Regions from separate parts of the Thermosinus thermophiluss DSM 23256 genome, predicted to be linked through region 4. Evidence: riboswitches for the same ligand, from Rfam matches in the RefSeq annotation. Region 4 holds a riboswitch; each other region holds the start of a gene.

Region 1 (7,273 bases), on a different contig from region 4:
ATAGGCGAGACGGATAGGCGTCAGTTCCTGCCGGCGCTGTTCGAGTAATTCCAGTTCCTGGGCCAGGTTGGCAAGACGCTGTTTTCCATCCGCGCGGCTTAAGGCGGCGTGGGCTTTCTCCATGACGCGGCGTAAATCGCGGGCATAGTCCAGCAAGGTGGCAAGCTGGGCGGCGGCATCGGCCAGCGGGGCGGTTGCATCCGCTTCGGGCTCGCGTTCATAGGATTCGCTCTCGTCAAGCACGAACGGAGGCTGCTGGCGGGGCGGCTGGTAGACAATAAAATTGCGAAACGCGCGATATGCTTTCGTAAAAACGGTCTCCATCGGCAGCCGTCACCCCCATAAACATTGTCATGGATATTGTTTCCTCCCCTGCCAAAAATATAACCGGCGCGACTGCTTCATTAGCGGCGCGCCGGTGGGCCTGCTCACTGCTGCTTGAGGCTTACCAGGACAGTTTCCGCGGTAAATTACCTTCCTCGAACGTCGTAACCTTTGTTCTTATATCCTTTTGGCAAACACTTTATAGTTGCTTGGTTAAAAAAGCGGGCAACCGCTTCGGCCCGGCAATAGCTGGATTTTACTTGTTTGGTTCGCGTTATACGGCTAGACACCTGCTTATGTAGAACAACATAAAATATACTAAACAATTTCTTGCAAAGGTGGGAAAATTATATGGATATCTTTTGCCGGGAAGTGGAACCCTTTGTTCCCCTTACCATCCATGAAATTAGGTTTTGGCTTCGGATAATGAAAGAACATTCTCTTTTTATTAAATTAGGCCTGCCGTGCGACCAGACCGCATTAATTGAAGAAGCCCAACGGTTCTATGACTGTTTTGCCGAGCTGGAAAAGCAGGCCTGCCAAGTTCAATGCGATGATCATTTTCGCAGCTTCGTGAAACAAGTTTTAACCGCTGTTAAAAACATCTTCAGCTTTAAACGGCACCTCCTTCACCTGCTTATCGAATGTAAACTCCGCGGTGGTTCTAACTATCCCTTATTAATTGACCACATATCCCGTGAAGCGCTGTACTTCTACAAAATACTGGAAAAAATCCGCAATGGGGAAATGCGGTATCCTGTAGATGCTATCGTTAGCGAAAACGTATTCTGGCTCAGGATTATGGCTGATCATTTAAAATTCATCCGTGGTTTGCTCGACCCTTCTGAGCGCGAATTCATCGACAAAACCAATGTCCTCAGCAATAAGTTCGACCAGCTGCAATTGCATGCCCGTGACTTCGACAGCATGCTGTGGCACTTCCGCCCAACCCCCGACTTCATACGTTTTGAAAAAGAAGTAACAGATGCTACAATACGCCTGCGCGATTTTAAAGCAGCCGCAGAAGAGCTTATCAAACAGTGCGCCGTACTCTCGCTAATCCCGCCGCTATTAGCCGATCATGTCCGGCGCGAGGCGGAGCACTTCCTGGAAGTTCTTGAATTGATACATGGCGAAATGATGCAAGGCAGTAACCCGGATATAATCCTCTGCGATCATGACTTTCGGTAAGTAACCAACATGGCAGCCAATCACGGCTGCTATTCTTATTTATGCGTGCGCCGCCAGGCCGATGCCAACTGTAAAAATCCCCGAGCTGACCCCGGATCAGCTAAAAAAAGTGAGGCAATGGTATCACTGGGGTAAACTGGTAATATTTTTTTATAAAAACCGATTTAGGGGGAGGAGCGTTATCGTGTCCTACCATTTTCGCAATTTAGTGTTTGAAGGCGGCGGTGTTAAGGGAATAGCGTACAGCGGTGCTCTCGAAGTGCTAAAAGAAAAAGAGATCTTGCCGAACATTAAGCGAGTCGGTGGTACTTCGGCTGGTGCAATAGCTGCTTTATTGGTCGGCTTAAATTACACCGCAAAAGAAATTAAAAACATTATAAGTGAATTGCACTTTCGCCAATTTTTAGATGATACGTGGGGAATTATTCGAGACACGCGTAGATTAATCTCCCAATTTGGGTGGTACCGAGGTAATTTTTTCCGCGAATGGGTGGGAAATTTAATTAGTGCTAAAACCGGAAACAGTGAGGCAACCTTTCATGATATTCAAAAGTTAAAAGAAACGAATAATTTTAAAGACTTGTATTTTATAGGCACAAACTTATCAACGAAATTTGCGGAAGTCTTTTCCCACGAGCATACGCCGCGAATGTGTGTTGCTGATGCAGTCCGCATATCAATGTCAATACCATTTGTCTTCACAGCTCAGCGCAGCCCCCGTGGAGATTGTTATGTTGATGGCGGAGTGCTTGATAATTTCCCAATTAAGCTTTTCGATCGGAGAAAATATGTCGAACGTTTTTCAACAACACCTGACTATTATCAAAAACATAATCAACAACTACAGGAGGAAGGTAAGAAAATTAGTCCATATGTTTATAACCAGGAAACCCTTGGCTTTCGTTTGGTTTCCGGGAGCGAAATCGCCATATTCCGGGATCATGCTGAACCACCTCGCCATGATATAAACGACTTTTTTGCCTATACATGGAGCCTAATCGAAACTATTTTGGAAAGCCAGCAGAACCAACATTTACATAGCGATGATTGGCACCGGACTATCTATATTGATACACTAGGAGTAAAGACTATGGATTTTGGAATTGATTCTGCTAAAAAAGAAGCATTGGTAGAATCGGGCCGCCGATATACGGAGAAATATTTCGCTTGGTATGATAACACTGAAAACCCAGCATACAATCGCCCGTGAGACATGTTAGGCGCAAGCGCACTGGCAGCGCTTTAGCAAATCACGTCTGTTAAACCAATATCTTGCATCCTAGTAAAAAATAGTAAATCCGGTACTCATTAAAGGAATTAAGAGGTTACGTAGAGAAAATTCAAATAATACATATCTAGGGGGAGTTGAGAGCATGATTAAACGGGCCGGCGAATTAGTCACCGAGGTTGCCGCCAACCGGTTCGGCGGCAAGGGCGAAGTAATTGGGACTAAACTGTTGGACATGGAACAATTGCAAGGCAAAGGCAGGTTATTCTCCCACAGCATTCTCAAGCCGGGCTGCTCTATCGGTTACCACCAACACAATGGCGACGCTGAGACTTACTACATCCTTAAAGGCGAAGGCCTGGTCAACGATAATGGCACGCTGGTTAAGGTCCAAGCCGGCGACGTCGTCTTTACGGCCGACGGCGAGTCCCACTCCATTGAAAATACCGGTACGGAAGATCTTGAATACATCGCTTTAATTCTCTACTCCAAATAAGATGGTAACAGGCTTTACGCTATTATTGGCGTAAAGCCTGTTTGTTTAGTGATAAACCCCTTGACAGAAAATACATTTTTGGCGTATATTAATCTCAACTTCCAAAAGTTGTATACCGTGTACTCTTATCAAGAGCGGTGGAGGGACTGGCCCTGTGAAACCGCGGCAACCGGCAACAATGCGTCTGGTGCCAAATCCAGCAGAATCTTCGGATTCTGGAAGATGAGAGGAAAGGTATGGCTGCCATAATATGGCGTCTCTTTCCTCTCGGAAAGAGACGCTTTTATTTTACCTTATTATCGGCGACCACCTCGGCGCCGTCGGAAGCACCCGGCTGGCCCCCCTGGACAAAACCTGCGCCAAAAAATAACGCCAAGAAAGGATGCCGCCCATGTTGATACACCAGCTGTTCGCTCAAAAACGCCCTGTCGTGTCCTTTGAAACCTTCCCGCCCAAACCAGCTTCCCCCCTGGAGTCCATTTTCCAATGCATTGAAGAACTGCAAGCGCTAAAGCCCGATTTTATCAGCGTTACCTACGGCGCAGGCGGTTCCACACGGGGCCGCACGTTGGAAGTAGCCCGACACATCCAGCATGACCACGGCATTCCCGCCCTGGGGCACCTTACCTGCGTCGGCGCCACCGCAGCGACCATTCAGGCAATCTTGCACGAATTTGCCGCTCAGGGCATTGAAAACATCCTTGCCTTACGGGGCGACCCTCCAAAAGACGCCCCTATTCCCCCCACCCCTTACCGTGCCAAAGACCTCATCCGCTTTATCCGCCAGCAGCGCCGTCCCTGCAGCATCGCCGCAGCCGCCTACCCTGAAGGGCACCTGGAAAGCCCCAGCCGGGAGGACGATCTACGGTTTCTTAAAGAAAAAGTGGACAGTGGTGTCGATTTCCTGATCACCCAGATCTTTTTCGACAACGCCATGCTCTATCGCTTCCTGGAAGACGCCCGGGCGCTGGGCATTGACGTTCCTGTCATGGCCGGCATCATGCCCGTCTTCAGCCGCCCCCAGGTGGAACGCATCTGCTCGCTCTGCGGCGCTACGCTGCCGCCGGCGCTGGTTAAGCTGATGGACAAATATGGTCACCAAAAAGAAGCAATGGAACAGGCGGGCCTTGAGTACGCCAGCCGCCAGATCGAAGACCTCCTTGCTCACGGCATTGACGGTGTACACCTGTATACCATGAACCGCCCCCATCTGGCACGCACCCTGGTCCGGAATACGGGCCTGCGCTAGGCGCCTCACACCGGCAAAGCAACCACTCGAATCTGCCAGGCTAACGTAAAAAGACAGCCGTTACCAGGCTGTCTTTTAGTTTTTTTTCACATATTGTATTTTCCGGTCTTTAAACCAGACCGGCCGAAGGTGACAATAATCGGCAATGGCCAGGGCCACGTCCATACCCTTGCCGATATCGCCGGGAGTATGCGCGTCCGAACCAATGGTTACCAGTCTCCCGCCCAGCTCGTAAAACCGTTGGTAGACCGGAACAAGCGCCTTTACCGTCTCCTCCCGGTTTAACCGTCGGGTGTTGATCTCCAAAGCCAATTGCCGCCGGGCTGCGGCAGCCAACACCCGGTCAATGAGCTCCGGAAACTCGTGATAATAGACTTCAGGATCAGCAAACCGGGCATACCGGGCAATATAGTCGATATGCCCCAGACTGTCAATAAATTCATAAGACTCCAGGCACTCGGCCATCGCATCAAAATACCGGCGGTAAACTTCAGCTTTCGTCCGCAAGTTATAAAACTCGGCGCAATAAATGTCTATATTGTCAATGACATGGATCGAACCAATGACATAGTCAAATGGATAGTCCCTGACAATCCGCCGGTTGTCGGCCTCCAGGCCAGGCCGCATACCAATCTCGATACCAAGCAGAACCTGCTCGCTGCGGTATTTTTCATACTCGGCGAAATATGCCGCGGGATTAAAAATAAAGGCCTGCGGCTCAGGATAATCAAGGTCCATGTGCTCGGTAATCGTAATTCCCAAGCCCAACTCACCGGCTTTGGTCATAGCCTGATTTATAGTCATCCGCGAATCGGTAGAAAACTTGGTATGCATATGGGTATCAAACAACATTGTCATCGCTCCGTTCGGCCTGATGTATCCGGTTTCGTGAAATTTTTCATAGTTCCTATTATAACACAGGCTATGCTTAACTTCTAAAACAAACCATGGGCAAAGAATTGTTATAAAATTCCGGCTTTGTACCGGCAACAAGCAAAGCCCCGGTTTCCGGCTGAAGTCCGGAAACCAGGGCTTTTTGCTGCTGTCCTTAACCCAAATCTTTAGCCACCTGCCGCATGCGCTCGCGGATCGCCAGGTTATACGGGCAGCGCTTTTCGCATACGCCGCACCCGGTGCAGTCCGAGGCTTTCGCTTTCAGTGCCGCATAACGCATGGGGATGGCCTCTTTTAGCCCATAAGATACATATTGCAAATGGAAAATAAACACCGTAGGAATATCTATCCCTGCCGTGCATGGCAAACAGTAACCGCAGCGCCGGCAGAAATTGGGCCCGATAACTTGCGCTTCGGCTGCGAGTACCGCCCGTTCCTCATCCGTAAGCGGCCTGAAACTCTTCGCCACTTGCACATTCTGTGCGACCTGCTCAACGCGGTCCATACCGGGAATGGCGACGGCAATATCCTGTTCGAGAATAAACCTGAGGGCAAGTTCAACATTTTTAACCTGTCCGCCGCCCAGCGGCTTCATCACGATACAGCCAACATCCAGCGACCTGGCCAACGGGAAAAGCACATCAAGCGCCCTGGTCTCGATAAAGTTAAACGGAAACTGCACCGTACTGAACTCACCGGTTTTTATCGCTTCCGCCAAAAGCTCCACGTTATGCCCGGTTATGCCAATATGACCGATTTTTCCCGCTTGCCTGGCCTCCCTGAGCGCTTCAAGGGCGCCGCCAGGCGCCATAACCGCCTCAAAATCAGCCCGGGTCTTTATATTATGTAGCTGGTACAGGTCAATGTAATCGGTCCGCATTGTTTTCAAACTAAGGTCAATGTCCCTGGCCATGGCTTCCTTATCGCGGGCCATACTCTTGGTTGCCAGATAAAACTCGCGCCGACGTCCGGCAATATGCTGCCCGATTTTGGCCTCGCTATCGGTATAAGCGCGCGCCGTATCAATGAAATTAATCCCCGCATCCAGGGCAGCATGCAATATTGGCCCGGCCTCTTCCATCGTACAACGCTGGATAGGCAACGCCCCGAAACTAATTTCTGTAACTTCCAGCCCGGTTCGGCCCAAACGCCGTTTCAGCATATGAGATCCCTCCATTCGCTTGCGCTTATAAACGGCAGCTGTTTTGGACTAATTCTCTTAATTTTATTTTTCTTTGCCTATTTGCAAATACCTTCACTATTTTCTAAAATTGGCTGGGCTTGGTTGCCACTAAACTTTCTTGTCGATCGGCGGTTTGGGCAGTGGTCGCCAGGCGCTCAAGTTGCGTGGCAATCGACGTAAAGCTGAAACTCATCATTATATCTTCCAGCTTGGCTTTTGTTCCCCGGATATTGTAATAGTGTATAAAAGCTTCTTTACACGGAAGGATTAGCCTTCGTTCCGTGCAATCGAGCTCGCGCGGGTGCAGGTAGACAACGACGCTCCTGCCCTTACGGTTGGCCGCGCGAATGGCTTTTTTGATCAAGAATGCCGGGAAAAACCGAAAGTAAAATCCGCCGGAGTAGCCGATATTCCGCCCAAAGAGACTCACTACCGACGTGGGTACCTCCCAAATACCGAGCTCCCTACCGTTTACCCTTGGCTTATGAATGTCGGTGGGAGCCGACGGAATACCGTAAAGAAAGGTTTTGACCGGAAAAATACTGGCGTCATACATTAGGCCCAACTCTTCCAGCGCTTCAAGATAATGAAGGTTACTTTCCACGATCGACCATGATGGCGCCCGATATCCTAAAACCTTAGTGCCGGTGATATCCTCCAGAATAGCCACCGCTTTTTGCACATCCGCTTTAAACGCTTGAAATGTCT
Region 2 (7,273 bases), on a different contig from region 4:
TATTCGGGGCTATACGGCGATGCAGACAGGTATGCTGATGTTTCCTTCCGCCCTTACTGCCGGGCTGATGATGCCTGTTGCCGCCAAACTGGCCGATAAGTTCGGCGCTAAGCCGGTTGTCGTTGTCGGCCTCTTTTTCCTAGGAGCCGGTACTTGGCCGCTAATGTACCTCGACATGGATACCAGCTATGAGCATGTCATGCTGGTCATGATTCTGCGGGGGCTGGGGCTGGGGCTGTTCATGATGCCCGTTACCGTCCTTGGGCTGAATACCGTCCCGCTGCCGAAGATTAGCCGTGCGTCCGCGCTTAACAATGCTATCAGGCAGGTCAGCGGTTCATTCGGTATTGCCGTATTGTCGACCGTGCTGCAAAACCGGCAAATCTTTCACTATGCCCATATTGCCGAAGGCTGGAATTTGGCAGCAGACGCCGCCGCTAAAGTGATTACTTACGGTGAACGGCTATTTGTGCAGCACGGCAGCGTAGCGAGCATTGCCAAAATCAAGGCGCTGGCCCTTGCGGCCCAGATCGCCCAGCGACAGTCGTATATTTTCGCTTTCGATGACGCTTTTTTGGTCTTGGCGGCCATTAGTTTTACCGGCATTGTCCCGGCCCTGCTGCTCAAACGGGCCCAAGGCGGGGCCAAAGGGGCAGCGGTAATTATGGAGTAGAAGTAATAATATGACAAAAAAACCAAAAAGACCCAAAAAACAAAAACATGAGAAGGTGTTAAGGGTTCGGCATGGGTGTAACCGTTAAATTTTAAATATAAAAAAGTAGCAGCCCCAGACGGCGTGGTGCCATCTGGGGCTTTGCTTTTTGTGCTACCATGCGGCTACGACAGAACCTTTGAAGTGTTCTTGGATAAACTTTTTGACTTCTTCAGATTGGTAAGCCTTAACTAGCTTTTGGAAAGCCGGATTGTCTTTGTCTTTGGTGCGGACGGCGATGACGTTGGCGTAAGGAGAATTGGCGTCTTCGATGGCGATGGCGTCCCTGGTCGGAACAAGGCCGGCGGTCATGGCATAGTTGGTGTTAATGGCGGCAATATCCACGTCGTCAAGGGAACGGGGAATCTGGGCGGCGTCCAGTTCTTTAATCTTAATATTTTTCGGGTTTTCCGCAATATCGGTAACGGCGGCTTTGAGGCCGGCGTTAGGCTTCAGCTTGATCAGGCCGACTTTTTCCAGGAGCAGGAGGGCGCGGCCGCCGTTGGTCGGGTCGTTGGGGATGGCGACAACGGCGCCTTGTTTAACGTCGGCGATTGATTTGACTTTTTTCGAGTAAATACCCATCGGGAAAATAACCGTTTTGGCGATCGAAACGATGTCATATTTGCGGTCGGCAACCATGTTATCAAGATAGGGCTGGTGCTGGAAACTGTTGGCGTCAATGTCACCCTGGCTTAAAGCCACATTAGGCTGCACGTAGTCGTTGAACTCCACGACCTGGATTTTCAGACCGTCTTTTTCCGCCACTTTTTTGACAACATCCATTATTTCGGCGTGGGGGCCGGCGGTAACGCCCACTTTTATAGGCCGGTCGGACGGCGTGGCGGCTTGTTTGCCGCAGCCGGCCACGAGGCCGAGCGTAAACAGCAGCGCGAGGGCTAATGCGATTGGCTTCGTCCATTTGTGCATTATTGGTTACCTCCTTAACTAAGAATTAGAATGCCGGTACTACCGCACCTTGATATTTTTCGGTGATGAATTTGCGGACTTGATCCGAGGTCAACGCTTTGGTCAGCTTTTGAATTTCCGGGCGGTTTTCATCGCCTTTGCGCACGACCAGAATATTTACATAAGGAGAATCTTTCTGTTCAATAAAGAGGGCGTCTTTCGTAGGCACGAGTTTGGCTTCCAGTGCATAGTTGGTATTGATTACGGCCAAAGTGACATCATCAAGGGCCCGGGGCAGCTGCGGCGCTTCGAGCTCACGGATTTTCACGTTCTTCGGGTTGGCGACAATATCTTTGACGGTGGCGTTGACGCCAACGCCGTCTTTGAGCCCGATCACGCCGGCCTTAGCCAGCAGGGCGAGCGCGCGCCCGCCGTTGGTCGGGTCATTAGGGATGGCAACCACGGCGTCGGTAGGAACGTCATTTAAGTTTTTGATTTTTTTGGAGTAAATGCCCATGGGTTCGATGTGGACGGCAGCGGTGTAAGTGAGCTGAAGGTTGCGCTCGGCGGCAAACTTATTGAGGTAGGGAATATGTTGGAAGAAGTTGGCGTCCAGTTCTTTTTCCGCTACGGCCAGGTTAGGACGGACGTAATCGCTCATTTCCACGATCTGAAGGTCAATGCCCTCTTTTTCCAGAGCCGGTTTAATTACCCGCAGAATTTCGGCGTGGGGAACGGCCGTGGCGCCTACTTTCAGTACCTTTTTATCACTGGCGGTAGCCGGAGCCTGGGTTTTGCCGCCGCAGCCGGCGACGACGGCGGTAAGGGCCAAAATTAAGGCGAGCAATAGGGCGATACGTTTCATGAATGAATTCCTCCTTGTTAATCGTTTATTTTTTGTTCAAACGGCGGGCAAGCCAGTCGCCGCACGACTGGACAAGCTGTACCTGAGCAATAAGGATAATGACGGTTGCGAGCATGATGTCGGCCCGGAAGCGCTGATAGCCGTAGCGGATGGCCAGGTCCCCCAGCCCGCCGCCGCCGATAGCGCCGGCCATGGCCGAATAACCAATCAGGCTGATTACAGTGATCGTCAGGCCAAGCACAATCGAGGGCAGCGCTTCGGGGATGAGTACTTTGGCGATAATTTGCAGCGGGGAAGCGCCCATAGCTTGGGCGGCCTCGATGACGCCGTAGTCGACTTCTTTGAGTGCCGATTCGACGATGCGGCCGACAAAGGGGATAGCGGCAATGCTCAGCGGCACAATGGCCGCATCGGTGCCGATGGATGTCCCGACAATGAGACGGGTCAGGGGAATGATGGCGACCATGAGAATAATGAACGGAGTCGAGCGGGTAGCATTGACGATTGCGCCCAAAACGCGGTTGACAGCGAGGTTTTCCAAAACATGGCCCTTGTCAGTCGTTACCAGGATGACGCCGAGGGGGACGCCAAACAGGGCGGCGATAAAGGCCGACACACCCACCATATAAGTAGTTTCCCATAACGACTCAGCCAACAGCACGAGCATTTCTTGCGACATAACCAATCACCTCTATTCCTAAATCTCGCGCCCGCAAGTAGTTGAGGGCGTTCTGGATGCCGGCCTGGTCGCCGGACAGTTCGACAATCAAGGTACCGAAAGGAGTGTGCTTGATGTGGTCGATATTGCCGTAAAGGATGCTGGTGTCAACATTAAACCGGCGGATCATGCCGGCAATTATGGGTTCTTCGGCCGTACGGCCAATGAAGGACAGGCGCAGAATAAGATTGGAGTCCGGCAGCGGTGTGGGCGAAAAGACGGTATTGGCAAAGAATTCGGGCAGGTCATGGTTGACAATGGTGCGGATGAATTCGCGCGTTGTTGCCGTCTGGGGACGGGTGAAGACGTCGAGTACCGGGCCTTCTTCAATAATGACGCCGTTTTCGATGACGGCCACGCGGTCGCAGATTTCTTTAATAACCTGCATTTCGTGAGTGATTAGCACAATGGTCAGCTGCAGTTTTTGATTGATGTCAAAGAGCAGTTTCAAAATGGATTGTGTAGTCTGCGGGTCAAGGGCGGAAGTGGCTTCGTCGCATAAGAGCACTTTTGGCCGGCTGGCTAAGGCGCGGGCAATACCGACCCGCTGTTTTTGACCGCCGCTGAGCTGGGACGGATACTGGTCCCGTTTATCGGCAAGCCCCACCAGTTCAAGGAGCGGCAAAACAGCCTGTGCAATTTCCGTTTTGCTTTTGCCGGCCAACTCAAGCGGGAAGGCTACATTTTCATAGACGGTGCGGGAAGACAGCAGGTTAAAGTGCTGAAAAATCATGCCGATTTTTTTGCGTCGCTCGCGCAAGTTTTTTTCGGACATCGTCGTTAGTTCTTCACCGTCGACCACTACCGAGCCGCGGGTTGGCCGCTCCAGCATATTGATGCACCGGATTAACGTACTCTTGCCGGCGCCGCTTTTACCAATGACACCGAAAATTTCACCGCGGCGCACTTCCAGGTTTATGCCTTTAAGAGCATGGACCGCTCCGTTAGTGCCGGGATAGACCTTTTCAATGCCGGTCAGTTTAATCATTTTTCTTCTCTCTCCTTTCCTGGGCATAAAGAAAACCTCTTCGCAGACGAAGAGGTTTTTGTTCTGTAAACAGAAACTCCCCCCCTCATCTGTCAGAACCTATCCGTTCTGCAGGAATTGGCACCGTTTCGCATCCGAAGGTGCGATGGTTGCCGCGGCGTCATCGGGCCAGTCCCTCAGCCAGCTCTTGATGAAAGAGTGTTTCGATATGCCGTTGTTGAGTTACATGCTATCATGTATAGCAATGTCTGTCAAGAAAAAATTAAAATTGCATTTTCATAAATTAAAGAATAAAAGACGTAAAGGCAGGAAAGAAATGAGAGAGGGCGAATAGTATGCTCAGAATGGTAATGCGTGCACGGGAGGAGTGTGGATTATGCCCGTTAACCCTAAGCTAAAAGAGCCTTTAACCGACCAATTGTTCCGGGCCATTTTACTGCTCGCCAATGAGGAGGAATGTTATCAGTTTTTTGAAGATATCTGTACCATCAGCGAGATAAAAGCCATGGCACAACGCCTGGAGGTGGCGCGGATGCTGAAGGCCGGTCATATCTACGACGACATTGTCGAGCGCACCGGGGCCAGCACGGCCACGATCAGCCGGGTCAAGCGCTGCTTGCACTATGGCGCTGACGGCTACAAAATCATTCTCGCCCGGTTGGAAGAGCAGGAAGAGCGTTTGCGGCAGGAGGATGCAGGCCATGAACCAAAATGAGTTTGTACCGCAAATTCCGTACGGGACACGGGATTTTTTACCCCGCGATGCGAAAAAAAAGCGCTTGGTGGAAAGCGCCCTTGCCGGCCTATTTACCCGGTGGGGTTATGACGAGGTAATTACGCCTACATTTGAGTATCTGGACATTTTATCGGTCGGTGCCGACCAAGAAATAGTTCAGCATATGTTCAAATTTCTCGATAAAAATAACCGGCTATTAGCGCTCCGGCCGGATATGACTACGCCTATTGCCCGGGTAGCGGCTACCCGGCTCCGCGAACAGCCGGTACCGCTGCGGCTGTTTTATTTGACTAACGTTTTCCGGTACGAGCAGGCCCAAGCCGGTCGACAATGCGAATTCTACCAGGCCGGTATAGAACTGCTGGGCACGGCGGGGCCTGCCGCCGATGCCGAGGTCGTAGCGCTGGCGGCCACGGCCATGCGGGAGGCAGGGCTGACCGTCTTTCAGATCAGCCTCGGTCAGGTGGAATTTATTAACGGTCTAATGAATGAATGCGAATTACCGCCGGCCGAGCGCCAGCGGATTAAAAATTGCCTGGTGCAGCGCGATCTAGTCGGCCTGGACGAGGCTCTGGCGACGAGCTCCTTATCGCCGGCCGGGCAGGCGCTTTTTAAGCGTATTCCGCTGCTCCACGGGCGGGAAAATATGCTTGATGCGGCCTATGGCATGGTGAGCAACGATATGAGCCGCCGCGCCCTCGATAACCTGGCGGAGATTTACCGGCTCCTTGAGTATTACGGCGTAAGCGGGCATGTCTCTTTTGATTTGGGAATAATCCGGAATTTTGACTATTATACGGGGGCTGTTTTTGAAGGCTATACGCCGGGCCTAGGCTTCCCCCTTTGCGGCGGCGGGCGTTACGATGGCATGGCAGGCGCTTTTGGGAAGGAATATCCGGCTACCGGTTTTGCTCTCGGCATCGAGCGCCTTATGCTGGCCCTTGAGCGGCAGGGTCTGACCCTGGACGGCGACGTTAAGGACGTCTATATTGGCTGGGCGCCGGGGCGGCTGAATGAGGCGATTGCGCTGACTGGCGAGCTCCGCGCGGCAGGGCGTATCGTCGGTCTTGGACTTCAGCCGCAGGATAAGGCGGCGGCCGAAGCCTGCCGTCAAGCCATGGGCTATGCTAAACTCATTTATATTGGTGGTTGAAAATGCACAAACGGGTACGGCAATTTTTCGCCGCGGTGACAGCCCGCATCAGTGAACAGGACAGGAGGTTTGTTAATCAGCACTTAACCAAAGCCGAGCAACAACTGTTTTGGCAGATGAGCGTGCCAGACCAGCGGCATGCGCTTAACGTGGCATATACGGCGGCCAAACTCGCGGCACAGCGTCCGGCGGCAAATTGGGAAACCGCGGTTAAAAGCGCGCTGCTCCATGACGTGGGACGGAGGCGGGGCGATATGAGCGTGACCGACAAGGTCTTGGCCGTCCTGGCCCATAAACTGGCGCCCCGGTGGGCGCGACAATGGGCAAAAGAAGGGCGTGGCGGAATTATTGCCAATCTCCGCCACGCCCTGTATATATATTTTAATCATGCCGAACGCAGCGCCCGTTTGCTCGAAACCGTCGGCACCCAGCGGGCGGTGGTTGATGCTGTCCGCAAACACCATAGCGCTCCGGCGCCAGGCGATACGCCGGAGCTAAATATATTGCGGGAAGCGGATGACAAGCATTAATAGCCCTTCTGCTTATCGACGACGTTGAACATTTCGCCGCCTTGGCAGAAACGGGCCAGGTTGTCGGCGAACAGTTTTACCGCCCGGTCGAGGTAGTAGGGGGACAAAGCGGCCAGGTGGGGAGTAATGATAACATTAGGCATATCCCACAGGGGGCTGTTTTCCGGCAATGGTTCGTGCTCGAAAACATCAAGGCCGGCGCCTTGAATGAGACCCTGCTCGAGAGCGGTAACGAGATCGGCTTCGCGCACCACCGTTCCGCGGGCGATATTTATGAAATAGGCCGTGCGTTTCATGGCTTCAAAATGCTCCAGCCGGAAATACTCCCGCGTTTCTTCCGTCTGCGGCAAGGCGACAACGACAAAATCGGACTGGGCCAGCATGTCGACAAGCCGGTCCGGGGTATAGAGCTTATCGACAAAAATTTCCGTTGTCATCTCGCGTTTGGTGGCGAGAACATTCATTCCCAATCCCTTGGCCTTTTTGGCAATTTCCCGGCCGATGCTGCCGAGACCGACAATACCGATTGTTTTTTCATGCAATTCGTCGGTGGGAACGCGCTTCCACCGTTTTTCTGTCTGTTGACGGATTAAACGGTTGAGGCCGCGGGTAAAGGCCAACATGAGGGCCAGAACGTGCTCGGAAACAGGAATGCCATGAAT
Region 3 (7,273 bases), on a different contig from region 4:
CTGTTCTTACAGCCCAATTTTTTATTCTGGTCCCATTTTGTTATTCTGGTGCTCTCTTGTGACGTTCCCGGCTATCCGGTGAACACCTCCTTATCTCATCCTCTCAGCTGTTTCCCGGCCAACAAAATAGCGCCGGAATAATAAACATTTTCATCAGGCAGCAGTTGCTGCCAGGCCATCGCCAACACCAAGTCCGTTCATGAATTATGTTTGCGCTTATTTCACTTTCGCCGCATTGGGCAGCAAAAACCGCTCGGCAATATTTTCAGCGTATTCACGGATCGCTGGCGTTCCTGCCATCGTAATCGGGGTAGACGTAATCCGCTCACGGAACAAAACAACTTCTACGTCAGGCAGTAATTTTCTAATTGCCACAGCCAGCGGCAGACCATTTTCCAGAATCTCCATGGCATGCGAATTGCCAATAATAAAATTCATGCCAAGCTCTTTGGCCTTGGCGACCAAGGCACTATTCTCTCGTACACGGCTAATGGAAGCCAAGACTGTATCCGCCTCAGGATGTTCACACTTGACCTTGACAAGGTGTTCCGGTGTGAAGCCGGTATGGGGGAAGATATGAATGACGGTGTTGACTGGATTGTCCCGGTTGCCTGCCAATATTTTGCCACCTGTTGCCACATTGGTTTCCATAATCTGATTGCACGAACGGGAATTTCGCTCCGCTATGAGCATTTTGTGTTCTTCATCTAACCCCATAAAGGTGTTCAGTCTGTCTAAGATATCGCCAAGGGTTTTTACTTCGTCAAGCGTCTTGCCAACATAAAGAATGTTGCCCGGTATTCCGCCGTACGCAATGTCTACCCGGAACGCCTTGTGGCCATGGATGAAGGCAATGCCGGGGTGAAGACCGTGGAATGCCTCGTGAAGTTCAAAAACACTGAGTCCGTACAAGTTGAGATAGTTACGCATCGTAACGCCGCCGGAATTTGCCGCCTCCATGACAGGGTGATGCGCTACGATAGCATCTACGCCGGTAGCTCCGGCCAATTCGATGTTGCACTCCGTTAATGTCATCGTTACCGCGAGCTTCTTGACCTCGGCCTCAAGGTTGCCGCATACCAGTCCGGGCGTTTCGATACAGGCCTTACCGGGAATATTTGACGTCTTATTGACAACAAACTGATTCTTGCCGCTGAAAATATCATCGATGTTTTTTACACAACGTCCGCCGGTAATTTTGTCAAGCGCATCCAATACATCTTTGACTTTTGCCATAAATCCCCCCCTTTCTTTTTCTCCCCGATGGCTTTTCTAAAACCCGCGCCGTTTTTCTTGTCCCCCCTTTTTTAACACAAAAAGCTACCCTCATCGAATGCTCTGGTGCGAACAAACGCTCCTATGCGCATGTTTGCCCTTCGCTCGATAAAGGGTAGCTTTCAGCTCTCCGCAGAGCTCTTACGGCCCACCGAATATATAGTTTTAACCGCTCATCTTTGATGAGTTGTATAATCGCCGTATTCGCCGTGAATTTTTATTTTCCTGCTAAACAAATAGAATATTATAAAAGTTTTAACAATATTTTCTGATCAGCCTATTTTATTTCTTTGGCCAATGGCTGACTCAAAATGATGATGGTAATAGCCAGTTCATGTTCAGGGTCATAATCCTTTAATACGGCTTTGACCGGAAGCTGCAGCTGGTTAATCAGTGCTTCTTTGAGGCGCCGCTTGTATTCATCCAAAATTGCTGCGTCGATAACCCGAGTAATATGACGCTGCTGCTGATCCAAAACTGACAGTACCGGTATCCGTTTGTGATCGGCCGTGATCAAAATTTTGTCGTCATCGGCCATGACAACACGTTGCTTTCGCAATCCAGTGCCAAACATGCCAATGTTGAGATTGTTATTGATGCGGATAATCTCCTGCCGTAAATCGACTCCCATACCCAGCCATCCTCTCCCTGTGCGGCCGGCCCGCCGTAATCGCCAACCCCGCTGATTTATCTTTAACTACCATAACATATTTTGGAAATTCTGACAATTGCTATATTTTCATGTTAGTTCACAGCTGTTGTTTTTTTGCAATTTTACTTTTGATGTATGCAAGCCTGGCAAAAAGGAATTTGTCCAGGCTTAATTTACTATTGTCTAAATTAAAGGTGTGTCAGACCTACTGACACACCTTGGTTTGAGGGTAAGGCTAGGCATGGCGGCTCTTTTTCAGCAGGGTTTTTACTTTGTTGACCGCATCGACGCCGTCGGCGGCATAAGCATCGGCGCCAGCCTGGGCGGCGTATTCGGCGGTCAGGACGGCGCCACCGACGATTGTTGCGGCCCGGCAGCCGGCTGCGCGCAGGGCGGCGATGGTAACGTCAATCTGGGGCATGGTGGTGGTCATGAGGGCGCACAGGCCCACTACGTCGGCGTCGTGCTCGCGGGCCGCCGCCACAACCACCTCCGGCGCTACGTCTTTGCCTAAGTCGATGACGGTAAACCCGCTATTTTCCAGCAGGGTGGCGACGATATTTTTCCCCAAGTCGTGGATGTCGCCCTTGACGGTGGCGAGCACTACCGTGCCCCGGCTGGCGGCATTGGGCGGCAAGGTTGTTTTGATTATTTCAAAGGCGGCCCGCATGGCTTCGGCGGATAGCAGCACCTGGGGCAAAAAGCAGCGGCCGGCGCCAAAGGCTTCGCCCACTTCGTTCATGGCCGCCGTCAGCGCCCGGTCGGTAATGTCCAAGGGCGAATAGCCCGCCTGCAGGGCGGCCTGGACCGCGGCCGTGACAGCTTCTTTTTCGCCGCGGATGACCATCTGGCGGATTTGGTCGAGCTTATCGCCTGTTTCTTCCGCTGCCGGGTCCGCCGGTGAAGGCGCCGCCGCGCGCCCGTAGCGTTCGCTGTAGCTTTTGCCGTTTGCGTCATAACCCAGCAGGGCGCCTGCGGCGGCAAGCATGTCCTGCATCAGCGGGTCATAAGGGTTAAGGATGGGCGCGTCGAGTCCGGCCGCCAGGGCCATGGCGCAGAAGGCGGCATTCATCAGGTCGCGGCGCGGCAGACCGTAGGAAATATTGCTCAGGCCGATGACGGCCGGATAGGCGAAATGCTCCCGATACAAGCGCAAGGTTGCCAGTGTTTCCCGGGCGGCCTGTCCCTCGGCGGCGACGGTGAGAACCAGGGCGTCAAGGAGTAAATCCTGGGGGCGCAGGCCGGCCTTGAGCGCCGCCTCAACAATTTGTTTGGCCACGGCCAGCCGCTCGTTGGCCGTAGCGGGTACGCCGCCGGGAGCGACGGGGAGGCACAGGACGGCGGCGCCGTATTTTTTTGCCAGTGGCAGGAATGTTTCCAGCCGTTCCGGTTCGGCGCTCACGGAATTGACCAGCGCCCGGCCGGGGAAGGCTTTCAGCCCGGCCTCCAGGGCAGCCGGGTCGGTAGTGTCGATGGACAGGGGAACGTCGACCAGCATGGACAGCTCCTGTACCGCCCGCCCCATGGTCGCTGCCTGGTCAATGCCGGGCACGCCCATATTTACATCCAGGACGGTGGCGCCGGCCTGCACCTGGGCGAGGGCGTCTTTCTTGACGGTCAGAAAACTGCCGGAGCGGATTTCGGCGGCCAAGGCTTTGCGCCCGCTGGGGTTGATGCGTTCGCCAATAATAACCGGCGGGTGGCCCGGCCCCAGCCAAACGGTGCGGCTGCGGCTGGTGAGGGCGACGCCTTGTCTTACGGTCCGGACGGAAGTACCGCTGCCGCCCAGGTGACGGATGGCCTCAGCCATGGCCCTGATATGCTCAGGCGTGGTGCCGCAGCAGCCGCCGATATAGCTAGCGCCGGCCGCAATCAGGCGTGGCGCCCAGGCAGCCAGTTCCGCCGGACCCATGGGAAAGTGCGTTTTCCCGTCAACCAGTTCAGGCATGCCGGCATTGGGCTGGACGCTAACGGGTCGGCTGGTGTGGGCGGCGAGGGCTTCCACCACCGGCACCAGTTGGGCCGGACCGAGCGAACAGTTGGCGCCGATGATATCGGCGCCCATGGCTTCCAGCACGATGGCGGCGGTGGCCGGGTCGGTGCCGGTGACCGTACGGCCGTCGGCACCAAACGAGAGCTGGCAGATGACCGGTTTGCGGGTGGTCTGTTTGGCGGCCAGCAGCGCGGCGCGCATTTCCTGAAGGTCGATAATGGTTTCGATGATTATATAGTCGACGCCGGCGGCGTCCAAAGCGGCAATCTGCTCGGCGAAGACATCGCAGGCCTCGTCAAAGGAGAGTTCGCCGAGAGGGGCGATGAATTTGCCGGTCGGGCCGACGGAACCGGCGATTTTGGTGTGGGGCCCGGCGGCCGCGCGGGCCGCGCGAACGGCGGCGGTATTGAGGCGGGCAACGTCGCGGGCCAGGCCGTAATGGGATAGTTTAACGCGGTTGGCGCCAAAGGTGTTGGTTTCAATGATGGCGGCGCCGCTTTCAACATAGCGGCGGTGGATGGCGGTTACCACCTCCGGCCGCTCGCAGTTCCAGGCTTCGGGACATTGTCCCGGCGTCAGTCCGGCCTGCTGCAGCATCGTGCCCATCGCGCCGTCAAAAAGATAAATCATCGTGGCTCATCCTTTCACTGTGATGATGTACGCCGGGCCAAACAATTGGGCTGGCCGCAGGTAAGGCAGACATTGCCGGCGCAGGTCGGCTGCCCGTTTGGTTTGCCGGGTTTAAGGCCGATAACGGCCGTCACCGATTTGCGCGGGATCAGCATGGACGAAGCGGTTACCGTAATGCCAATCGCGCCGCCGCCGGCGAGGGCCACGACGTGCTGCTGCACGGTGATGTCCCAATCGCCGTAGCCGGGACTGTACCGCTTGGTCGCGGTCATTCCCTGATGGGCCGCTTCCCGGTTAATCAGCGCGTTGACCTGGTCAGCCGCTGCTTCCACCGCCGTGGTGCCGGCGGCATCCAGAAGCAGCGCCGCGGCCGCGTCGCCTTGGCGAAAGCGGCGGGAGATTTCCGCTTCGATGGCTTCACCGATGGTGACGGCCAAGACGGCTACTTGTACGGATCCGGCCAGGTGGTTGGCAATATTGGCGCCGCTAAGCCTAAGGGGAGTAGGCGCGAGAATGACGCCGTCGGCCGGTGAATAGGGATATACCTGCCAGATCCCGCGCGGCACGGCCAGGACCTGAGCGTCAAGGCAGGCCTGGCGGAGCAGAGCGTCGGGAAAGCGGGCCGCCCGGGCCAGGCCGGCATACCGCCGTGTTTCATTAATATCCACTTTGGTTAACTGAGCGTTATATACAGGCGTACCAAAAACCCCCTTTCCAAGAGGAAAGGGGGCGCCCGGTCGCAGTCCTTTCCTCTTATCTTTCAGAACCATAAGATTCTGCAGGAATTAGCACCAAGCGCAATGCCGGTTGCCGGGTGTCATCGGGCCAGTCCCTCGACCGCTCTGGATAAGAGTATTCACGTTATGATAGTTTTTAACTATATCAGAAAGTATAAGTTTTTAACCGCAAAGTTCGCGAAGAGCGCGAAGTTGCGCTAAGTATTTTTTGGCGCGGCACGCGTCGCGCCCGATATACCCTTTGCGTTCTTTGCGCCCTACCCTGAAAACGATGTGTGCCAACAGAGCTGACATACCCCAATTTTAGGCAATAGTAAACTAAGCCTGTACAAATCTATTTTTTGACAGGCCTGGTGTACAAAAGAAAGCTGATTTTCTAGTGTATCACCCTGTCATTGAGAACTCTTTAACCTCTTCGCCAATTATTATCCGAATACTTTGGTCGCTAATAATGAATTGAACATCGTCGTCCAGTTTCTTTATGTTTTTGACAAGGTTTACTAAACTTTTTATTTTGCTACGACGCATTTGTTCCGACAAATAGTTTTCCCCAAGGTCCTTATATGGTTCCTTGCGAATCAGCATGTGATATATGGCTACAATGATTGCATGCGCTACTGCTACCGCAGCTCGTTTCTTACCTCTTCTGGCTGCTATTCGATGGTATAAGGATGATAAATAACAGTTTTTCATCCGCGCTATAGTATGTGCTGCCTGAACTAGTTGCGACCTAAGTTGCGGATTGCCCGGTTTAGCTTTCCCAGATCTTCGCTTTCCGGCACTTTCGTTATTCCCTGGAGCTAGTCCGGACCATGCGGCTATATGCTTGTCGCTTGGAAACCGGCTCATGTCAAGTCCTATTTCTGCCAATATTACTTGGGCAATCCGTTTCCCTATTCCAGGGATTGTATCTATTAGCTCCAGGGCTTCCTTAAAATTTTCGTCTTCTCGTTCTATTCGCTCCATCATCAAGTCTAGTGATGCTATTTGTTTATCTAAGGCTTCAATAGCTTCAAGTTGGATCTGGATTAGAGTGCGAATATCAGGGCTTACTATTCCGTCTAGGGCAGTTTCAAGTTCTTCCTGGGAAGCACTCAACCGGCCACGGGATAATTCAGCCAGTTTTTTCGGGTCGTTTACACCGGCAGCAATTGCTTTGATGATTTCTTTAGCCGTTACGCCGTTTATATCGCTTACCACTGATGATAATTTTATGTTGCAGCCTTCCAAGAATTTTTGCAGCCTCTGAATTTCTCGGGCACGTTCCTGAATTTTTGCTGTGCGTAACCTCGTGATTTCGCGCATTTCCCGTTGCCTACGCTCGGGAATGAAGCTTGGTTTTAGTAGTCCATGGCGAAGAAGCGAAGCTATCCACTCGGCATCCTTAACATCGGTTTTTCGTCCAGGTACATTTTTAATGTGTTGGGCATTGACTATTATCGCTTTTATTCCTTCGGCTTCCAGAACATTGATAACCGGTTTCCAGTAGACACCGGTGCTTTCCATTGCTACAATTTCCACTTCATGTTTTTTAAGCCAATCGGCAAGTTTATGCAGCTGTTCTGACGTAGTGCCGAAACTGTTGCGTCGCATTTTTTCATTTACCAAGGCACAGGCTTCAATTTTACGTTTGTGAATGTCTAACCCGCAACACCGCTCATAAACTACCTGGACATTATTACTCATTCTAATTCTCCTTCTGCGGCCTTATTTTGCGACTGGTGCAATCATCTCTAGGGATGTATTCTACCCTGCGTACTCTCCAATAGGAGGTGACAGTTAGTGATGCACCAAATGATTGAGGACAATCTTTGCGTCAGGCTCAAAGCGCTAGTGCGCAACGTCCTTTTGTCGCCCAGCCGCAAGCTAAATATTCGCCGCAGACTATCCGTTTTCATGCCTTTGTGGTGCCAATTTATTGGCATGATTATCTTTGCGGTTTTTTTCATCATAGAATATTTTCCCAAGCGGTGTCAAGGGGGAGCG
Region 4 (7,273 bases):
CTGCAGCGATAAAGGCTGTCGCACCAGATATGGCGCCAAGGAAGCCCCCATCAGCAAATGGCGTAAATTAACCAATAAGGTTGTAAACACAATAATGCCCCAACCGGTGATGCCGGCCCCGATCATTGTAATGCCAATAAACTGGGCAGCTCCGGCAAACACTAAGAGTGACATCATCACTGTTTCCAGCGGTGTTAGCCCTGCTGTCAATCCCATTACACCACAGGTAATGCCAAAAGGTATAACACCTACCATAATTGGCCCGGCGTCCCTGGCGCCTTGCCAAAATTGCGGCATTGTCAAACCACGTTCCGTTACCTGCGCGGTTCTTGCATTATCCACACTGCTGACCTCCTATCGCGAAAATATCCAAAATGTAAAATTACATCCGAACATTGGCAATACCTGCAAACAAATAAAATAATCGAGTAGAGTAAGGCCCTGTAATTTGCTAAGGTCTGGCATACTGTCGCATAACAAAATGAAGCATAAAATGTCGTTTTTGACACCTTATGCTTCCTAAGCTCAGTCATTTTCTCAATTCAATTATTTCCGAGGCATTTTCCAACGGTTCGCTGCGTCTTCTTATCCGCTAAATAACCGTCATGATCCATATCTTGGGTAACTCAATAAACGAGCCGCATTTCTTCTGAAATATCTCGCACATAATCGCTATAAATATATGCTACAGTTCTTCCTGGAAAAGCGCCGTCGAAAGGTACCTTTCCCCCGTGTCGGGCAGCAACACCATGATGGTCTTTCCGGCATTCTCCGGGCGCTGAGCCACTTGGGTGGCGGCAAAGGCTGCGGCGCCACTGGATATGCCGACAAGCAGCCCCTCGGTCTTTGCCAGTTCGCGGGCGGTGGCAAAAGCTTCCTCGTTCTTGACTTTGATAATCTCGTCGATTATTTTCACGTTAAGGACATCAGGCACGAAGCCGGCGCCAATACCCTGGATTTTGTGAGGACCGGGTTTTCCGCCGGAAAGAACGGGCGAGTCGAAAGGTTCAACGGCGACGACTTTGAAAGAAGGTTTACGCTGTTTTATTACCTCCCCGACACCGGTGATAGTGCCACCGGTGCCAACACCACCAACGAAGATGTCTACCTGGCCGTCAGTGTCGTTCCAGATTTCTTCCGCAGTCGTGACACGATGGATTGCGGGGTTGGCAGGGTTCTTAAACTGCTGGAGTATGAAAGAATTGGGTATTTCAGCCGCCAGTTCCTCGGCCCGGCGTATGGCCCCCTTCATTCCTTCCGCCCCTGGCGTGAGCACCAGTTCCGCGCCCAGCGCCTTGAGCAGGTTACGCCGCTCGACACTCATCGTGTCCGGCATGGTAAGGATAAGCCGGTAGCCTTTGGCAGCGGCCACGAAGGCCAGGGCTATGCCGGTGTTCCCACTGGTCGGCTCGATGATAACGCTGTCCTTATTGATAAGTCCCTTGTCTTCGGCGTCCTTGATCATGGCGTAACCGATGCGGTCTTTGACGCTGCTCAGTGGATTGAAGTATTCCAGTTTGGCGATGAGCTTGGCGTTTAGTCCCTTTGCTCTGTTGTAATTCCCCAGTTCCAGAAGCGGGGTGTTGCCGATGAGATCTGTCAAGTTCGTCGCTATTTTGGCCATTTTTGTTTTCCTCCTAAGCTTTTTGTTTATTCTCAAGGTCAAGAACTTGGTTCATGCTGCCAGTGCGGTAACCGATGACCGCGCTGCCCAGCCACTCCGACCACGGGCAGCAGGATCTACCGGGAACAGCGGTATAGTTGGTCCGTGACTAAGAGTAAAAAACAAAGCTGAGATAAAAGTCCCGGTGGGACTTTACCTCAGCCTTCAGTCTTACTGATCAGCTCAGAGTTATTTACTTGTTTTTAAGTTTACCACATGTAGCCATTGGTGTCAACGTGCTCTATTTTAGCCATGGCGCAAACAAATCATCAAGCAGATCGCGCGGGTCCTCGAACCCCACGCCATGCAGCTATATTCTTAGCAAAAGCCGTCACTTCTTCGGGTGCCAGCCTTGGAGCTGCCTGATCTCGCCCATTACCAGGCTGTATGTGCCGCACTGCTTCGCTGAGATTGGGGTACCGGGCTCTCCCTTGGCACGGTTCATCGCCGCACCTTCGCCGTTGCGGCGCAGCGCCTCACCCAGGTTTGCGCCGCAGACGAATGGCACCTGAAAAGCGTGATTGTTTATATGAAACTAATTGTAGTCTTCTGATTGGCCTGAAATCAGATGCCGTCGCCGTCCACACCTTCCAGTCGCGGTAGGCGCCTTTTCTCGGTTCTATCGATCTGGGTCACTTTCCCGTCTTTTATCTGAATGACCACTTGCCCGTACTGAAGACCGCTGAGAGCCTTGAGAATTTCCGCCCTGACAGCCCCGATCTTAAAATCGCTTACCCCGTTTGTTTTCGCGTCCATCTCGCTTCCCCTTTCCCATCAGACCAGCCTGATTTTCTCGTTTATTTCGATCTGGATGACTCTCCCGTCCTGAACGATGATCGTGATTGAACCGTATCCTACTGTGCGGATTGCCGCCTCAATCTTTTCCCATACCCGGGGTGGCAGGTTGTCGGGTGTATTCATGTTACTGCTAACCGCCATGGCCATTTCCTCCCTACTCTTTGTTAATCGGTCAGCGGCAAACAAAAAATCCTTTCCGAGGAAAGGAATGTTAGTATACCTCTCCTCTCATCTTCCAGGATTACTCCTGCTGGAATTAGCACCTTGCGTTGCCGGTTGCCGGGTGTCATCGGGCCAGTCCCTCGACCTCTCTGGATAAGAGTGACTTATTTGGTTGTTTTAGATATTAACACGCCGATATAAACACTGTCAATAGCCATATTCCATCCCAATTGTTCCGAATGTATCGCCACGCCTCAACAATTGCGCGTTTCCGACTTGCCGCTATTGTAGTCTTTAATAGTTTTTTATGACCTCTTGCGCCTTTTTAAGGTTCCTAAAGCAGCCGAAACCACCGAGTGAAACCTAAGGGGAAATTATTTCATTATTGGAAACTGCACTCCACCAGCCACCGTCTTCCGGTCTCCGTAAACCCACCAGCTGACCGATTTCCACAGTTGCCCATTCACCTGCGCTGCCGGACCGTTCATCGACCAGCCAACGCCAACATTCAGCGTAGGCTTAGGGGCGGTAATATTAATACGAATTTCAGTTTCTTCAGTAACAACCAGTTTGCCTTTTTCAAACTTAGCTTCTTCTTTAACCTCGGCAGGGACTTCAAACTCCTTGCCGTTTACTTTTACATAGACCTTACCCTGCCGCTTCTCGAATTGGACGTTTGTGCGTTCTTGCTGGCCTGTTTTGGGATCCGTTTCTTTAGGAACGTAAACGATTTCCCGGGTACTGGTATTTTGTCCCTGGATATATACAGCTTGCGGCTCACTGGGTTTTGATGGTTTTCCGTCCAAGTTCACGCTGATTTGCGGCGTCTGTTGCTGCTTGGGGAAAAACTTTTCGCCCACCCAATGATTAGCAAAAATACTGCCGGCGGCCACAATGACCGCCCGCAGTATATACACAGCTTTTCGAAATTAGTATGCAGATCAAACATCACTTTAGGCCGCTTGCTCGTCGTAACACGTCAGGTCGTTCGCCCTGATCGTCGCCAGCACCTTATCCGCATACTCCGGGTCCGTGGCATATATTCGTCCCATCGTACACACAAACTGCTCAATGTCATGCGTTTCTTGCCATATGGCCAGCGCGTCAGCGTATGCCGGCTCCTCAGTCATTAGCACGCACCAGTCCTCCACGGCCTCGTCCAGACTGGCGTAGTCCTTGAATTCGTCATTTATAGTTACCCATTCGCCGTTAATATACTCCTGTGTGGTGATGGTTATTGACTTGTCACCAGCAACGGCCTTGCGGCCAAAAAGGTTATACTCGCCGATTGTATACCGCCCCCAGCCGCTTTCCAGTGCTCCCTGGGCGATGCAGACGCTGGCAGGCAGGCCGTACTTGCGGCAAACACGTTGAGCTACGGGTCCCAACCAGGCAATAAACTCATCGGGTGTCACCAGTTTTCCCCCTTATCATACGGATTTTTTCCCTGTTCGCTATTAGCCACACTATCTACAATATATTTTATGACTGCAAGGGGCCCAGCGGCCCCAAATACTGCTATGCCGTCCCAGCAACTTTTTAGTTCAATTTTGCATTACTGCGGGCATTCCACTAGTAGCCTACAACCCAAAACAAAAATAGGAGCAGAAACGCCCCTATCAATGCCTGATGATGTATTTTTGCATGCGATTCATGCTCAATGCCGCACTCCCTGCCAAATAAAAACAGCCACCTGCATGAAAAGCGTTGCAGCACAGCCGACGCGTTGCGGAAAGGCCATCTTCAACTTCTGCCGCGTTTTTCTACCGTGTCGACGAAATTCATACTGCAGAAAATAGTAGTTGCTTATTCTTTACTCAAAGAGTGTTTGGTGCGCATCTCATCACTGCACACTGGACAATAGTCGTGCGTAAATTCCGCTTCAGAATGCGTTTTTAAATACTTTTCGAGGGTTATCCAATTGCCCTGTTCGTCACGAATACGATGGCAGATCGAGCAGATTGGAATTAGTCCCTCTAGCTGAGTAACAAGGGATACATCTTCAGTAAGCACGATTGCCATTCGCTTGTTTTCATATAGTATTGGGGCTGCCGTCACCAAGAGGGTTAGCCTCTTGACCTCACCATCTTGGATAACATTAAAAATACCTTTGTTGCGAGATACAACTTGTCCGTTTAAAGCTTCGAGTACACTTTTACGCAACACGCATCTCAAACAACCGGGTGATCCTCCGCAACCCTCAGGACCACGAGCGTTAACGCATCTCAAGACCTCTCCACACTTTTGCAGGTGGGCTTCTTCTTTGGAAATACAAAAAAATTTTATGGCTGCGTCATTGATGCACCGTACTCTAACTTCGTTATTTACAATCATTACAGCTAGCGGCATAGTCTTGATGAGAAAAGCCGCAAGGCTGGCATTCAACTCACTCGACAGATCTAAGCATTCCCGCACTGTTTCCCATACCACCTTATACAAAATTGTTTCGACCAATTCATTGCGATTGTAATTACTTTGTTGTATCCATTCACTTTTTTGTTTAATTAATTACGTTGCTGACCAAATCTCTTTAAATTTGGTTCATCTACTCATTAACACATGAGAATGTATTTGGCAATCCAAAAATGCAGATTTCGGCAATTAAGTAATTATTCATCCATCCGCATAAACTTGACAAGGAGCCTCTGCGGGTATGATATTTAGGCTGCGCGGCGTTGCTTAGGCAACACCGCTAGAACAGCCAATCATACCCGCCCCTCCATGCAAAGTTTATGCAAACTTTGTTCAATTTCGGCATTTTATACGTGCAGATTTCGGCAGCCAAACTATGCAAAATAAGTCTGCCATAAACATGAGAAGCTAATTTTTAATATGTCATCAATTGGACGAGGCCTACCAAAGAAATATCCCTGCCCGAAATCAGTCCCAATTTCCTTTAAAGTTCGCCATATCATCTCGGTTTCGACAAACTCCGCAATTGTTTTTTTCCCCAAAGTGTGGGCTACCGTATTAATGGCTTGTACTAAGGCTTTTTGAGTTAAGTCACTATCCAAGTTCCTTATAAACGACCCGTCAATTTTGATATAGTCAACAGGTAGCATTTGGATATGTGTAAACGAAGAAAACCCTACGCCAAAATCGTCCAGAGCAAATTTGCATCCAAATTTTTTGAGGTGGCTAATCCAATGCCGGGCCTTTATTAAATCTTTGACTGCCGCAATTTCCGTAATCTCAAATCCGATTCTCTCAGGCTTTATTCCTTTGTTGAAAAGACCAAATTCAATAAAGTCAAGTAACTCATCATCACCTACACTTGAAGGCGAGAGGTTGACAAAAATGGATAATTCAGGATTTTTCATCAATGCTTCCATAGCAGCATTAATGACCCATCTGTCAATTTGACTCATTAGACCAAAACGCTCCGCAGTAGGAATAAACTCATTCGGGTAAATAATTCTTCCATCAGAATCCAAGATTCTTAACAGTGCTTCGTAATGACTTATCCCAGCTTCTGACATAATCGGCTGATAGTGCAAAACAAGGCGATTATCTCTCAAACTGTCATTAATCTTTTTTACAGTTGAATGTGTTTCAAATAGCCGTATTTTCTCGTCGCAGTTTTCAATAGATACCGCTCTATTTTTACCTTCTTCTTTGGCCCGATATAAGGCCACATCGGCATAGGCCAGGAGTTTTTGTGTGTCTGTTAGCTTATCAATAATGGTAATACCGATACTAACACTTACCTTACAATGGTTGCCAATCAAATCCACAGCAAACTCGACTTCATTTAGTGTCGCCAATATCTTTTTAGCTACCCTTTTTGCCCCCTCGACGCTTACGCCACGCAGTACAATGGCAAATTCATCGCCGCCAAGTCTTGCTAAAAAATCGTTTTTTCTAATAATCGCTTTTAGTTTTTTCGTCAAATCTACTAATACCTTATCGCCTGCGGCATGTCCGAACGTATCATTAATGACCTTAAAATTGTCTATATCAAGAAAAAGAAGCGCACCTGTAGTCTCCTTTTTTGCATTTTGCACAGTTTCCTCAAGATATTTTTCAAGATAGTGCCTATTGGGAATACCCGTCAGCCAATCATGGGTAGCCATGTGCTTTAACTGTTCTTCGGCTTGCTTTCTATCCGATATATCCCGCACGATACTCAAGAGGACCCTCTCATTGCCGATAGTCGTTCCCTGAGAACTTACCTCGACATAAAGCAACCGACCGTCTTTACATTTATGAACTGTCTCGAATACTATCCCTTCTTTATCTGCCAATGCCATCTGCGCTGCTATCTGACGTTTGGTGCTGCTTTCCCGCAGATCACCAACAGTCATCGAGATTAGCTCTTCTTTAGTATAGCCGTAGGTACGAACTGCGGCCTCATTCGCTTCTATAATTCGTCCATCCATGTTAATAAATAGCATAATATCTTTCGCATGTTCGGCCAGAATCCTATATTTTTGCAGTTGCTTATTAGCCTTTTCCAGCGCTTCAGTCTTTTGCCTTACCAAATCTTCGAGGTGTTTTTCGTATCTTGGGGAAATTGCTTTCATTTGCTCTTTCTGATTTATATCCGTTAAAGTACTTACCGTACCCATCAAAGTTAGCAAGATATCCTGATTAGTAACATTTTTAAGCAGTTCTAGCACTACAGTCCGATCATCTAGACGGATAGGCAAA

What was found. Region 4 has a riboswitch for S-adenosylmethionine ahead of BLQ99_RS06115 (YezD family protein). Riboswitches for the same ligand answer to the same signal wherever they lie in the genome.
Region 1: it holds a riboswitch for S-adenosylmethionine, as region 4 does, so the genes downstream of both, metF (methylenetetrahydrofolate reductase [NAD(P)H]) here and BLQ99_RS06115 (YezD family protein) in region 4, are expected to answer to the same signal.
Region 2: it holds a riboswitch for S-adenosylmethionine, as region 4 does, so the genes downstream of both, BLQ99_RS06195 (methionine ABC transporter ATP-binding protein) here and BLQ99_RS06115 (YezD family protein) in region 4, are expected to answer to the same signal.
Region 3: it holds a riboswitch for S-adenosylmethionine, as region 4 does, so the genes downstream of both, BLQ99_RS07825 (vitamin B12 dependent-methionine synthase activation domain-containing protein) here and BLQ99_RS06115 (YezD family protein) in region 4, are expected to answer to the same signal.

The regions. Positions count from the first base shown of each region.
Region 1 covers NZ_FNBU01000006.1:96,437-103,709, reverse strand. Annotated here, with positions in the region: gene BLQ99_RS05445 (spore germination protein) at 1-324, opposite strand, end outside; gene BLQ99_RS05440 (DUF2935 domain-containing protein) at 676-1,515, shown strand; gene BLQ99_RS05435 (patatin-like phospholipase family protein) at 1,700-2,725, shown strand; gene BLQ99_RS05430 (cupin domain-containing protein) at 2,889-3,239, shown strand; SAM riboswitch class I at 3,362-3,468, shown strand; gene metF (methylenetetrahydrofolate reductase [NAD(P)H]) at 3,631-4,488, shown strand; gene BLQ99_RS05420 (histidinol phosphate phosphatase) at 4,564-5,340, opposite strand; gene BLQ99_RS05415 (aldo/keto reductase) at 5,537-6,544, opposite strand; gene BLQ99_RS05410 (DUF3473 domain-containing protein) at 6,648-7,273, opposite strand, start outside.
Region 2 covers NZ_FNBU01000008.1:2,868-10,140, forward strand. Annotated here, with positions in the region: gene BLQ99_RS06175 (DHA2 family efflux MFS transporter permease subunit) at 1-673, shown strand, start outside; gene BLQ99_RS06180 (MetQ/NlpA family ABC transporter substrate-binding protein) at 827-1,642, opposite strand; gene BLQ99_RS06185 (MetQ/NlpA family ABC transporter substrate-binding protein) at 1,668-2,486, opposite strand; gene BLQ99_RS06190 (methionine ABC transporter permease) at 2,512-3,165, opposite strand; gene BLQ99_RS06195 (methionine ABC transporter ATP-binding protein) at 3,134-4,192, opposite strand; SAM riboswitch class I at 4,275-4,389, opposite strand; gene BLQ99_RS06200 (YerC/YecD family TrpR-related protein) at 4,569-4,907, shown strand; gene hisZ (ATP phosphoribosyltransferase regulatory subunit) at 4,894-6,081, shown strand; gene BLQ99_RS06210 (HDIG domain-containing metalloprotein) at 6,084-6,611, shown strand; gene BLQ99_RS06215 (D-2-hydroxyacid dehydrogenase) at 6,608-7,273, opposite strand, start outside.
Region 3 covers NZ_FNBU01000010.1:97,445-104,717, reverse strand. Annotated here, with positions in the region: gene BLQ99_RS07840 (Nif3-like dinuclear metal center hexameric protein) at 217-1,236, opposite strand; gene BLQ99_RS07835 (Na-translocating system protein MpsC family protein) at 1,553-1,906, opposite strand; gene BLQ99_RS07830 (homocysteine S-methyltransferase family protein) at 2,163-4,550, opposite strand; gene BLQ99_RS07825 (vitamin B12 dependent-methionine synthase activation domain-containing protein) at 4,565-5,218, opposite strand; SAM riboswitch class I at 5,301-5,403, opposite strand; gene BLQ99_RS07820 (IS110 family RNA-guided transposase) at 5,672-6,973, opposite strand.
Region 4 covers NZ_FNBU01000007.1:106,696-113,968, forward strand. Annotated here, with positions in the region: gene BLQ99_RS06095 (AzlC family ABC transporter permease) at 1-342, opposite strand, end outside; gene cysK (cysteine synthase A) at 686-1,624, opposite strand; gene BLQ99_RS15035 (hypothetical protein) at 1,995-2,171, opposite strand; gene BLQ99_RS06110 (YezD family protein) at 2,228-2,419, opposite strand; gene BLQ99_RS06115 (YezD family protein) at 2,438-2,602, opposite strand; SAM riboswitch class I at 2,687-2,783, opposite strand; gene BLQ99_RS06120 (hypothetical protein) at 2,998-3,516, opposite strand; gene BLQ99_RS06125 (glycoside hydrolase family 73 protein) at 3,577-4,038, opposite strand; gene BLQ99_RS06130 (transcriptional regulator) at 4,430-5,038, opposite strand; gene BLQ99_RS06135 (putative bifunctional diguanylate cyclase/phosphodiesterase) at 5,410-7,273, opposite strand, start outside.